DNA from 3 places in the Oceanimonas sp. MB9 genome. Region 1 is predicted to be linked to each of the others. Evidence: predicted binding sites of a transcription regulator. Region 1 holds the regulator's gene; each other region holds the start of a gene.
What was found. The regulator sigma-54, encoded in region 1, starts transcription at its own class of promoters, with help from an activator protein. The targets are predictions, from matches to a motif close to TGGCACNGTTTTNGCTT.

Region 1 (3,270 bases):
CCTCATCGCTGCCGGCCTGACGTAATTGCCGGCACACCTGCTTGTTACTCAGTTTCTCGGCGATCAGCGACAGGGTCTTGAGGTGTTGCTTGCATTCCTGCTCCGGTACCAGCAGGGCAAACACCAGGCCCACCGGCTGGTTGTCGATGGCGTCGAATTCCACCGGCTCGGCAAAGGTAAGCAGTACGGCAGTCGCCTTGTTGTCATCACTGATCCGGCCGTGAGGAATGGCGATGCCATTGCCGATGCCGGTACTGCCCATTTTCTCTCGGGCCAGCAGACAGTCAAAAAGCGGCTGGCTGCCGATATTGAGATGTTCGGCAGCCAGCTCGCTGATAATTTCCAGAGCACGTTTTTTGCTCGTGCAGGGGACTGCACTGCGGGTGCAGCCCCTGCTGAGTATGTCGGCGACTTCCATGGTTATTTTTGCTTGAGTTTTTCTTTGTGTTTGATGATTTGACGATCCAGCTTGTCGATGAGGCTGTCGATGGCCGCATACATGTTTTCATGCTGGGAGTTGGCAAACAGCTCGCCGCCGGTGACGTTCAGCTTGGCTTCGGCGATTTGCTGCATTTTTTCCACATTAAGGATGACGTGCGCATTGGTGATGTGATCGAAATGGCGTTCCAGCCGGGTAAACTTGCTGTTCACATAATCACGCAGGGCATCGGTGATCTCGACATGGTGTCCGGTCAGATTTATTTGCATAACGTCTTCCTTCTGTCGTTGCCTTTAAACCAGGCGTTTGCGCTGATTGGAAGGGGGAATGGCCAGTGATTCCCTGTACTTGGCGATGGTTCGCCTGGCCACCTTGATCCCCTGGTCGGCCAGCAGCTGGGCAATTTTGCTGTCGCTCAGCGGCTTGGCCGGGTTTTCGGCCCCGACCAGCTTCTTGATCAGGGCGCGAATTGCCGTGGACGAACACTCACCCCCGTCGTCGGTGCCCACATGACTGGAGAAGAAATACTTGAGTTCAAACACGCCACGGGGGCTGTGCATGAACTTCTGTGTGGTCACCCGGGAGATGGTGGATTCGTGCATCTCCACCGCTTCCGCCACATGGTTCAGCACCATGGGCTTCATGGCCTCTTCTCCATATTCAAAGAATGCCTGTTGTTGTTCAACAATACAATTGGCAACCTTGAGCAGGGTCTCATTTCGGCTTTCAAGGCTCTTGAGAAACCACTTGGCGTCCTGCAGGTGATTGCGAATAAACTGGCCGTCCTCGCTGTTGCGGGGCTTGCTGGCCAGGGCCGCGTAGGTCTGGTTGAGCCGTATCTTGGGCATGGCCTCGGGGTTGAGTTCCACCACCCAGACCCCGCTGCGCTTGGTGACCACCACATCGGGAATGACGTATTCGGAGTTACCCTGAATAATGCTGCTGCCGGGGCGGGGCTCCAGTTGCTGAATCAGCGCCAGCACTTCCCTGAGCTCGTCTTCCTTGAGCTTGGTCTTGCGCTGCAGGCTGCGGTAGTCACGGTTGCCGAGCAGGTCCATGTGCTGGGCCAGCAAGGCGCGGGCTTCACTCAGCCAGGGTGTGTCGGGCGGATACTGCTCTAGCTGAATGCACAGGCATTCCTGCACGCTGCGGGCGGCCACGCCGATGGGATCGAAGTGCTGAATACGCTTGAGCACTGCTTCCACTTCGTCGGCTTCGATACCGAGCTCCTGGGCCGATACCGCTTCCAGCAGATCGTCGATACCGGCGGTGAGGTAGCCGGCGTCGTCGACGGCATCGATTATGGCCATGGCGATGGCCTGATCGGTGTCACTGAAAGGGGTCAGATTCATCTGCCAGATCAGGTAGTCCTGCAGGCTCTCGGTGGTTTCACCCTGGTAAACGCTGTCTTCCAGCCCTTCCGGCAGGCCGGCGCCGCCGCTGACCGGAGAGGCGGTGTAAACCTCCTCCCAGCTGGTGTCCATGGGCAAGTCTTCGGACAGCTGGTTGCGCTCCATGGCGGTGTCGGCGGCCATCTGCTCTTCGTTGCGGTTGTCGGCCACCTTGACGCTGTCGGCTTCCTCCTGCTCCAGCAGGGGGTTGCTGTCCAGCGCCTGCTGAATTTCCTGCTGCAGCTCCATGCTGGACAGCTGCAACAGGCGAATGGCCTGCTGCAGCTGGGGCGTCATGGTCAGCTGCTGGCCCAGACGTAACTGAAGAGTCGGCTTCATGTATGCAAACGTCCTTCCATATCAACCGCGGGTTGCGGTGCCTTCAGAGGCTGAATTGTTCGCCGAGATAAACCTTTTTGACCTGCTCGTTGGCGAGGATTTCCGTCGGTGTGCCGGCGGCGATGCGGTGCCCATGACTGACAATATAGGCCTTTTCGCACACGTCCAGGGTCTCGCGTACATTGTGATCGGTGATCAGTACGCCCAGTCCTCTGTCCCTGAGGTGCAGAATGATTTTCTTGATGTCTATCACCGAAATGGGATCCACGCCGGCAAAGGGTTCGTCGAGCAGAATAAAGCGCGGATCCGCCGCCAGCGCCCGGGCGATCTCAACCCGCCGCCGTTCGCCGCCGGACAGACTCATTCCCAGGCTGTCGCGAATATGGGTAATGTTGAATTCTTCCAGCAGCTGTTCCATTTTCTCGCTGCGGCCGTCGGCATTCAGATCCTTGCGGGTCTGCAGCACCGCCATCAGGTTGTCGGCAACGCTCAGGCGGCGAAAAATCGAGGCCTCCTGGGGCAGGTAGCCAATGCCGGAGCGGGCGCGCACGTGCATGGGCTCGTGACTGATATCCTGGCCGTCGATGGTGATGCTGCCGGCGTCCCGCTGGACCAGGCCTACAATCATGTAAAAGGAGGTGGTCTTGCCGGCACCGTTGGGGCCGAGCAGACCCACGATCTGACCGGTGTTCACGGTCAGGCTGACGTCGGCCACCACTTTGCGGCCCTTGTAGCTTTTCTGCAGGCCGCGCGCTTTCAGTATCGCCATGCTCAGTTCTTGTCCTGCTCGTCGAAATTCTGCACCTGCTCGGGCAGGAAGATGGTGGTGACCCTGTCCTTGCCGCCCTGGCTTTCGGCCTCCATCTGCTCCTTGTCGATAAAGTAGCGAATACGGTAGCCGGTGACGATGTTGTCATCCTGCTTGAGCTTGGCGTCCCGAATCAGGGTGATGGTGCGGGCGCGCATGTCGTAGTGAATTTCCCGCGCCTCGGCATGCACCGGCTTGCCGTTGTTGAGGATCTGCTCGTAGGTGGCCGGACTGCCCTTGGCGGTCATCGACTGCAGGCCCTGTTCATTGCGGATCACCACCAGCTGGTCGGC
Region 2 (3,270 bases), on a different contig from region 1:
TTGGTCAGACACTGACGCAGCACCTGGCCGTAATCGTACTTGCCCGGGCACACATAGGTGCACAGCGCCAGATCTTCTTCATCCAGCTCCAGGCAGCCCAGGCTCTGGGCGCTGTCGGTGTCGCCGGACAGCAGATCACGCAGCAGCAGGGTCGGCAGAATGTCCAGCGGCATGATGCGCTCGTAGTTACCGATTGGCACCATGGCACGGGCAGAGCCGTTGGTGGTGGTGGTCAGGTCAAACAGCTTGCCCTTGGCCAGGTGGCCCAGGTAGGCACGGGTGACCGAAAACTTGTTGGAACCCGGGGCCAGCCAGCCCATGAATTCCTTCTCGCGGCCTTCCTTCAGCACGGAGACCTGCAGGTGGTAGCGACCCAGGTAGGCGTGAGGACCATTGGCGGTATTGCCGGACAGTACCGAACCGGAAATCACACGGTTTTCACCGTCCTGCAGCTCGCCTGCGGTCAGCTCATCCAGAGAGGCGCCGAGGCGGGTGCGCAGCAGACGCGGCTTGTTGACCACGGGTCCGCCCAGTGCCACCACGCGATCGGTGCAGATTTCACCGGTGGTGAACAGCTTGCCGAAGGCGATAACGTCCTGGTAGTTGATGTACCAGACCACCTTGCCAGGCACGACCGGGTCGATGAAGTGAATGTGGGTGCCGGGCAGACCGGCCGGATGTACGCCACCGAACACATGTTCCTTGACGTTACCGGCGGTGGCCTGAGGCAGGCTGCCTTCGCCCTTGCACACGTGCACCTGGCCGTCGGTCAGGCGGCTCAGCACCTGCAGGCCGTCGGTAAACGCCTGGGCGTTTTCCTTGATCACCAGCTCGGCATTGGCGCAAAGCGGGTTGGTGTCCATGGCGGTAACGAAGATGGAGCGCGGAGTGGAGCCCAGCGCCGGCACCTTGCTGTAGGGGCGGGTGCGCAGGGCGGTCCACATGCCGGATTCAACCAGCTGCTCCTGCACGGTTTCACGTTCCAGTTTGGCCAGTTCGGCAGAGCCGTAGCTTTTGAAAGTAATCTGCTCTTCGCTGTCATCAACGGCAATAACAACGGATTGCAGCACACGTTTGGCGCCACGGTTAATTTCAACCACTGTACCGGCGGCGGGAGCTGTGAACTTGACGCCAGGATTCTTCTTGTCTTCGAAGATAACCTGACCTTTCTTGACGCGATCCTCTACCTTGACGTGCATGGTAGGGCGCATACCCACATACTCCTCGCCCAGCGTAGCAACGCGCTTGATGGCAGGACCATCGTAGATTACTTGCTCTGGTGCCCCGGCAATTGGGAGGTCCAGTCCTTTTTTAATTGTAATCATACTCACTTGCACTACTTGTTAGGGGAAGACAGGTACTTGCCATGCTGAGCATGACAACATGCTGATGAGTCGCTACCGGCATGTTCGCATCGCCCTGACAACAGCACGACTACACTCCGGTAACATCCAGCCCGATTTAAAAGGCGCGTAATTCTAGCACTTTTACCGTTGCGGCTGCCACGGCAATCACTAAAAATTACCGTCACCGCCAGCAAAATTGGCTTGCCTGATATTTCGCCAAGCAAAAATAAGGCCATGATTTTGAAGGAAGAATCATGCTTTGGTCGCAAGCGGCGCCAAAATGGAAGCGCTTTTCAACGAACCCCGCCTTATAACAAATTTGCTAACCGTGAATAACAGCCGGCTCAGGCCGACGCGCCGCCCTTGCCCATGCAGTTGGGGCTGGCAGGCACCGCTCCCCGTTCCTGCCATTCGGCCGGGGTCAGGGTGTGCAGCGCCAGGGCATGCACGCCGCCGGCCAGCTCGTCGGCCAGCAGGCCGTTGAGGGTGCGGTGACGGGCCAGCAGGCGCTGGCCTTCAAAGGCCTGGCTCACCACCACCAGCTTGAAATGGGTTTCCGAGCCCGGCGCAACGCTGTGCATGTAACTTTCGTTAATCACCTCCAGGTGCTCGGGCGTCAGTGCCTCCTTGACCTTGTGCTCTATGGTGCTTTGCATCGACATGGCGTTCTCCTCGTAAATATCAGGACAGATGACAGGCACAACCTTCACCCGCTTTCACTCCGGTGTGGCCAGCCTGCGAAAAGTCAGGTTGATTCGTTGGCCCCCGGCCCGGGTCATTCTGGGCAGGGCGTGGCGCCAATGATGCTGCATTTCTCCCGCCATCACCAGCAGGCTGCCGTGCTCCAGCCATAGCTCGCGCCGCTCGCCGCCATCATGGCGCAGCATGAAACGCCGGCGTTCGCCCAGGCTGACCGAGGCAATCATGGGGTTGCGCCCGAGTTCGGGCTCATCGTCGGCATGCCAGCCCATGCTGTCGTGACCGTCGCGGTAAAGATTGAGCAGCACGCCGTCAAAGGGCTGAGCGCAGATAACCTCAAGCCGCTGGGCAATGTCTTGCACCAACGGGTGCCAGGGCTCGGGCCGGCGCTCCCGGCCGGAGTAGCGGTAAGGCCAGTCCCCCATCCAGCAAGACAATCTGGGCTCGTGCACTTCCCGGCCAAACATCGTCAGCCGGTGCTGTTGCCAGGGAATGTCCCGGCTTAACTTCGCCTGCCAGGCGTCCGCCTCGGCGGCAAAGGCATCGGGCCACCACAACAGGCGCCCCTGGTTGAGCGTGAGCCACTCGGGCTCGGGCCATAGCTGCATGCTGATTTTCCCCTTCAAACTGGTAAAATGCCGCCCTTTGCAATCAGCAGGCATGAATCCCATGAATCATCACTTTCCCCTGCCCGAAGGCGGCGAGCTCGAGCTGCACCGCTATCCGCGCCAGGCCCGTCACGGCCTGCAGGCCTGGGAGGCGGCGGACGAATATATCATGAACGAGCTGGCCACCCTGGACTGGGACCGGCATGCGCCCTTGGTGATTCTCAACGACGGCTTTGGCGCCCTCACTCTTGGGCTGCATTCGCACCGGCCTTATACCCTGACCGACTCGCGCATTGCCGAACTGGCCCTGGCCGCCAACGCCGCCGACAACGGGCTCGAGCCCGGCTGGCGTGCGCTCAACAGCCTGGAAGAGTTACCCGGGACTCCCGGCCTGGTGCTGATGAAGCTGCCCAAGACCAACGCCATGCTCGAGCACCAGCTCGCCGCCATCAGCCGGGTGGCCGGGCCGAATACTCAAATCGTGGCCGGCGCCAAGGCCAAGGACGTGCACACTTCCACCCTGAAACTGTTTGAGCAGATGCTTGGCCCCACCCGTACCAGCCTGGCCTGGAAAAAGGCCCGGCTGATCTTTGCCGAGCGGGATATGAATATCGCCC
Region 3 (3,270 bases), on a different contig from region 1:
TTTTGGCGTTGGCGAAAATGGAGTTGGCGTAGACATCGGCAAACTCGGCTCGGGACTCCTTGAAACCGATGGTATTGACGTTGGCGATGTTGTTGGCGGTTACGTCCAGATCTTTCTGGGCCGCATTCACGCCGCTGAGAGCAATATTAAAAGACATAAGTTCTCCTTACGCCGCCTTGCGGCTGGCTATTTCCAGAATTTGATTGAGCGGCAGGCCGCCCAGCCCCGCCAGATTGACCAGGGTCGGGCTGTCGGCACTCCCAAGAGTGACACTGTCGACCCGGGCAAATGCCAGGGCGCTCAGCTCTTCCCGCTGGTTGTCGACCAAGCCACTGACCTTGATGTTGTACTTGCCGGTGGGCGCCGGCTCCCCCGCCTCGTTTAATCCGTCCCAGGTGAAATTGACATTACCGCGCTGCTTACCGTCCAGGGGAATGGTACGCACCAGCTCGCCCTTTTCGTTTTCGATACGAATCAGCACATTGGTGGCGCCTTCACCGGCCACTACCACGCCATCCACCGGCTCGCTGTTGTCCCAGTAGGCCATGGCGCTTGGCACCAGTACCTTCTGCCCCACCAGGCTGGACGCCTGCAGCGCCTGACTGGAGGTCATCACCTCACTCAGCCCCGACAGCTGTTGGGTCATGTTGTTGATGCCGTCGGCGGTAGAAAAGGAGGTCATCTGGGCAATCATCTGGGAGTTGTCCGCAGGCTTGAACGGATCCTGATAGGCGAGCTGTTGAGTGAGCAGGGCAAAAAAGTCTTCCTGCTCCAGCTTGGCCCGGCTGTTGTCGGCAGCCTTTTCCGCCGGACTTTGCTCCCCCGGCCACTTCAGGCCGTTGAGGTAATCGTTATTGACCTGCATGCGTTATCACCCCTTGCCCAGCCGCAGGGTCTGCTGCAGCATTTGTTTGGCGGCGTCGGCTACCTGCACATTAGTCTGATAATTGCGCGAGGCACTCAGCATGTCGGTCATCTCTTCCACCACATTGACGTTGGGCTTGTAGATAAAGCCCTCGGCGTCGGCCAGGGGGTGATCCGGACTGAATTCCTTTTGCAGCGGCTTGTCGGTTTCCACAATGCCCATAACTTTGACACCGACGCTTTCCTGACGATCCGACAGCGCCCGGTCAAGGTCGGCGGCAAACACCGGCTTGCGGGCCCGGTAGGTCTCGTTAATGCTGGAACTGACACTGTCGGCATTGGCCAAATTACTGGCGGTGGTATTGAGACGAACCGACTGGGCACTCATGGCGCTGCCGGAAATATCAAATACTTTAAAAAGGCTCACATCGAGTCTCCTTTAATCGCTTTCATCAGGCCGGAGATCTTGCTGTTGAGAAACTCCAGCGAGGCCTGGTACTGCAAGGCGTTTTCCATGTAGCTGGTACGTTCGGTCTGCACGTCGACGGTGTTACCATCCCCGGTATCGGGCTGGGTGGGCACTCGATACTGCACCGTGCCGGGTGGCGCCAGCTCAACGGCAAAGTGCCGGCCGTTGGTGCGACTGAGGGAAAAGTTCTGCTGCCCCTGGGCCTGGCTGAGCGCAGCCTGAAAGTCCATGTCTTTTGCCTTGTAGCCCGGCGTGTCGGCATTGGCCAGGTTACCGGCCAGCAACTCGGCGCGCTCCGAGCGCGTCACCAGTGCATGCTGATGAATGCCGAAAGCCTTGTCGAAAGATATCGTCACCGCCACCTCCTGCTGCCATCGTGACCCGGTCAGCGCGACCCGGCTAATGGGTCATAACAAAGCAAAAGGTGTGCCAGTTTAATAAGGAAAAGTGCGAAAAGAGGCCGGAGCGGCGAACCCGGCCCAAATGCGGTTATTTAAGCCGGTAAATAATACCCGGGCTACAGCGAATCATCTCAAACCGGTCAGACAGGCCAGTGAGCGATTCGGACGCCCCGAGGAGCAGATAGCCCCCGGGGTTGAGGGCGCCGGCAAACTGGTTAAGGATTTTTGATTTGTTCTCGGGAGAGAAATAAATCAGTACGTTACGGCAGAAAATCACATCGAACTTGCCCAGGGGTGCATAACTGTCGAGCAGGTTGTAAGGGCGAAAGCTGACCATGTTTCTGACGCTGCCCTGCAATTGCATACGGCCGTCACTCTGGGGCGTAAAAAAACGCGTGCGCCGCTCCGGCGATAGTCCCCGGGCCAGCGACAAGCTGTCGTAAATGCCGGTTTTGCATTGCTCGAGCATGGTAGCGGAAATGTCGGTGGCAAGAATTTGCAGCCCCGGCAAGGAGCCCGGCCGCCGGGCCGCATATTCCAGTGCGGTCATGGCAATGGAGTACGGCTCCTGGCCCGAGGAGCAGGCCGCCGACCAGATCCGCAGCGACTTGCCGGGCTTGGCCAGCTCTGGAAACAGCCGCTCGCCAAGCTGTACAAAGGGGTAGGTATCACGAAACCACAGGGTTTCATTGGTGGTCATGGCATCGATGACCGCGGTCTTCAACTCCCGCTCCCGGGGCTGCATGGCCCGTTCCAATAGAAACCCCATGCTTTCCATGCCAAAACGGGTCAGCAGCGGAGACAGCCGGCTCTTGACCAGATACTGCTTGCTGCTGCCCAGCACAATGCCGGTATGGGACTCAAGAAAGCGGCAAAAGGCCGAATATTGCTCATCGGTGAAATTTTTCATCCGTGGGTTTTACACCTTGTTCAGAGCGCGTTGTTAACGGCCGTTGCCAGCTCGTCGGGATGGAACTTGGCGATGAAGTCGCTGGCGCCGACCTTTTCGACCAGGGCCTTGTTGAACACGCCGCTGAGCGACGTGTGCAGGATCACGTGCAGATCTTTGAGTGCCGGGTGGTTGCGAATTTCGGCGGTCAGAGTGTAGCCGTCCATTTCCGGCATTTCCACATCGGAGATCACCAGCGACAGCTGCTCATGAATGGACCCCTGGGCCGCCATTTCCTGCAGCTTGTTCAGGGCCTGACGTCCGTTTTCGGTGACGATGCACTCCAGCCCCAGGGCTTCCAGGGCTTTTTGCACCTGGCGCCGGGCCACCGAAGAGTCATCGGCAATCAGCACCGGCCGATGCCGGCTGGCCTTTTGATGGGACACCTGCTCCACGATGGAAGCGTTGACCTGGGTGCTGGCCGGAGAGATCTCGTCCAGGATTTTTTCCACGTCGAGAATTTCCACCAGCTCGCCGTCAATTTCGGTCACCGCCGTCATGTAATTGAATCGCCCAGCGCCCTTGGGAGGGGGCAATATGGACTCCCAGTTGACGTTGATAATGCGCTCGACCGAGTTGACCAGAAA

Region 2: the regulator sigma-54 is predicted to act here: its motif matches at 1,565-1,581, upstream of OJHNALOF_RS16370 (Na(+)-translocating NADH-quinone reductase subunit A).
Region 3: the regulator sigma-54 is predicted to act here: its motif matches at 1,749-1,765, upstream of flgB (flagellar basal body rod protein FlgB).

The regions. Positions count from the first base shown of each region.
Region 1 is NZ_VFBE01000008.1:46,343-49,612, forward strand. It holds gene ptsN (PTS IIA-like nitrogen regulatory protein PtsN) at 1-418, opposite strand, end outside; gene hpf (ribosome hibernation promoting factor) at 421-708, opposite strand; gene OJHNALOF_RS11035 (RNA polymerase factor sigma-54) at 733-2,169, opposite strand; gene lptB (LPS export ABC transporter ATP-binding protein) at 2,213-2,938, opposite strand; gene lptA (lipopolysaccharide transport periplasmic protein LptA) at 2,941-3,270, opposite strand, start outside.
Region 2 is NZ_VFBE01000011.1:41,230-44,499, forward strand. It holds gene OJHNALOF_RS16370 (Na(+)-translocating NADH-quinone reductase subunit A) at 1-1,325, opposite strand, end outside; gene OJHNALOF_RS16375 (BolA family transcriptional regulator) at 1,691-2,008, opposite strand; gene OJHNALOF_RS16380 (alpha-ketoglutarate-dependent dioxygenase AlkB) at 2,063-2,653, opposite strand; gene OJHNALOF_RS16385 (methyltransferase) at 2,715-3,270, shown strand, end outside.
Region 3 is NZ_VFBE01000005.1:516,161-519,430, reverse strand. It holds gene flgE (flagellar hook protein FlgE) at 1-157, opposite strand, end outside; gene OJHNALOF_RS05675 (flagellar hook assembly protein FlgD) at 167-865, opposite strand; gene flgC (flagellar basal body rod protein FlgC) at 872-1,291, opposite strand; gene flgB (flagellar basal body rod protein FlgB) at 1,288-1,689, opposite strand; gene OJHNALOF_RS05660 (protein-glutamate O-methyltransferase CheR) at 1,823-2,644, opposite strand; gene OJHNALOF_RS05655 (chemotaxis protein CheV) at 2,665-3,270, opposite strand, start outside.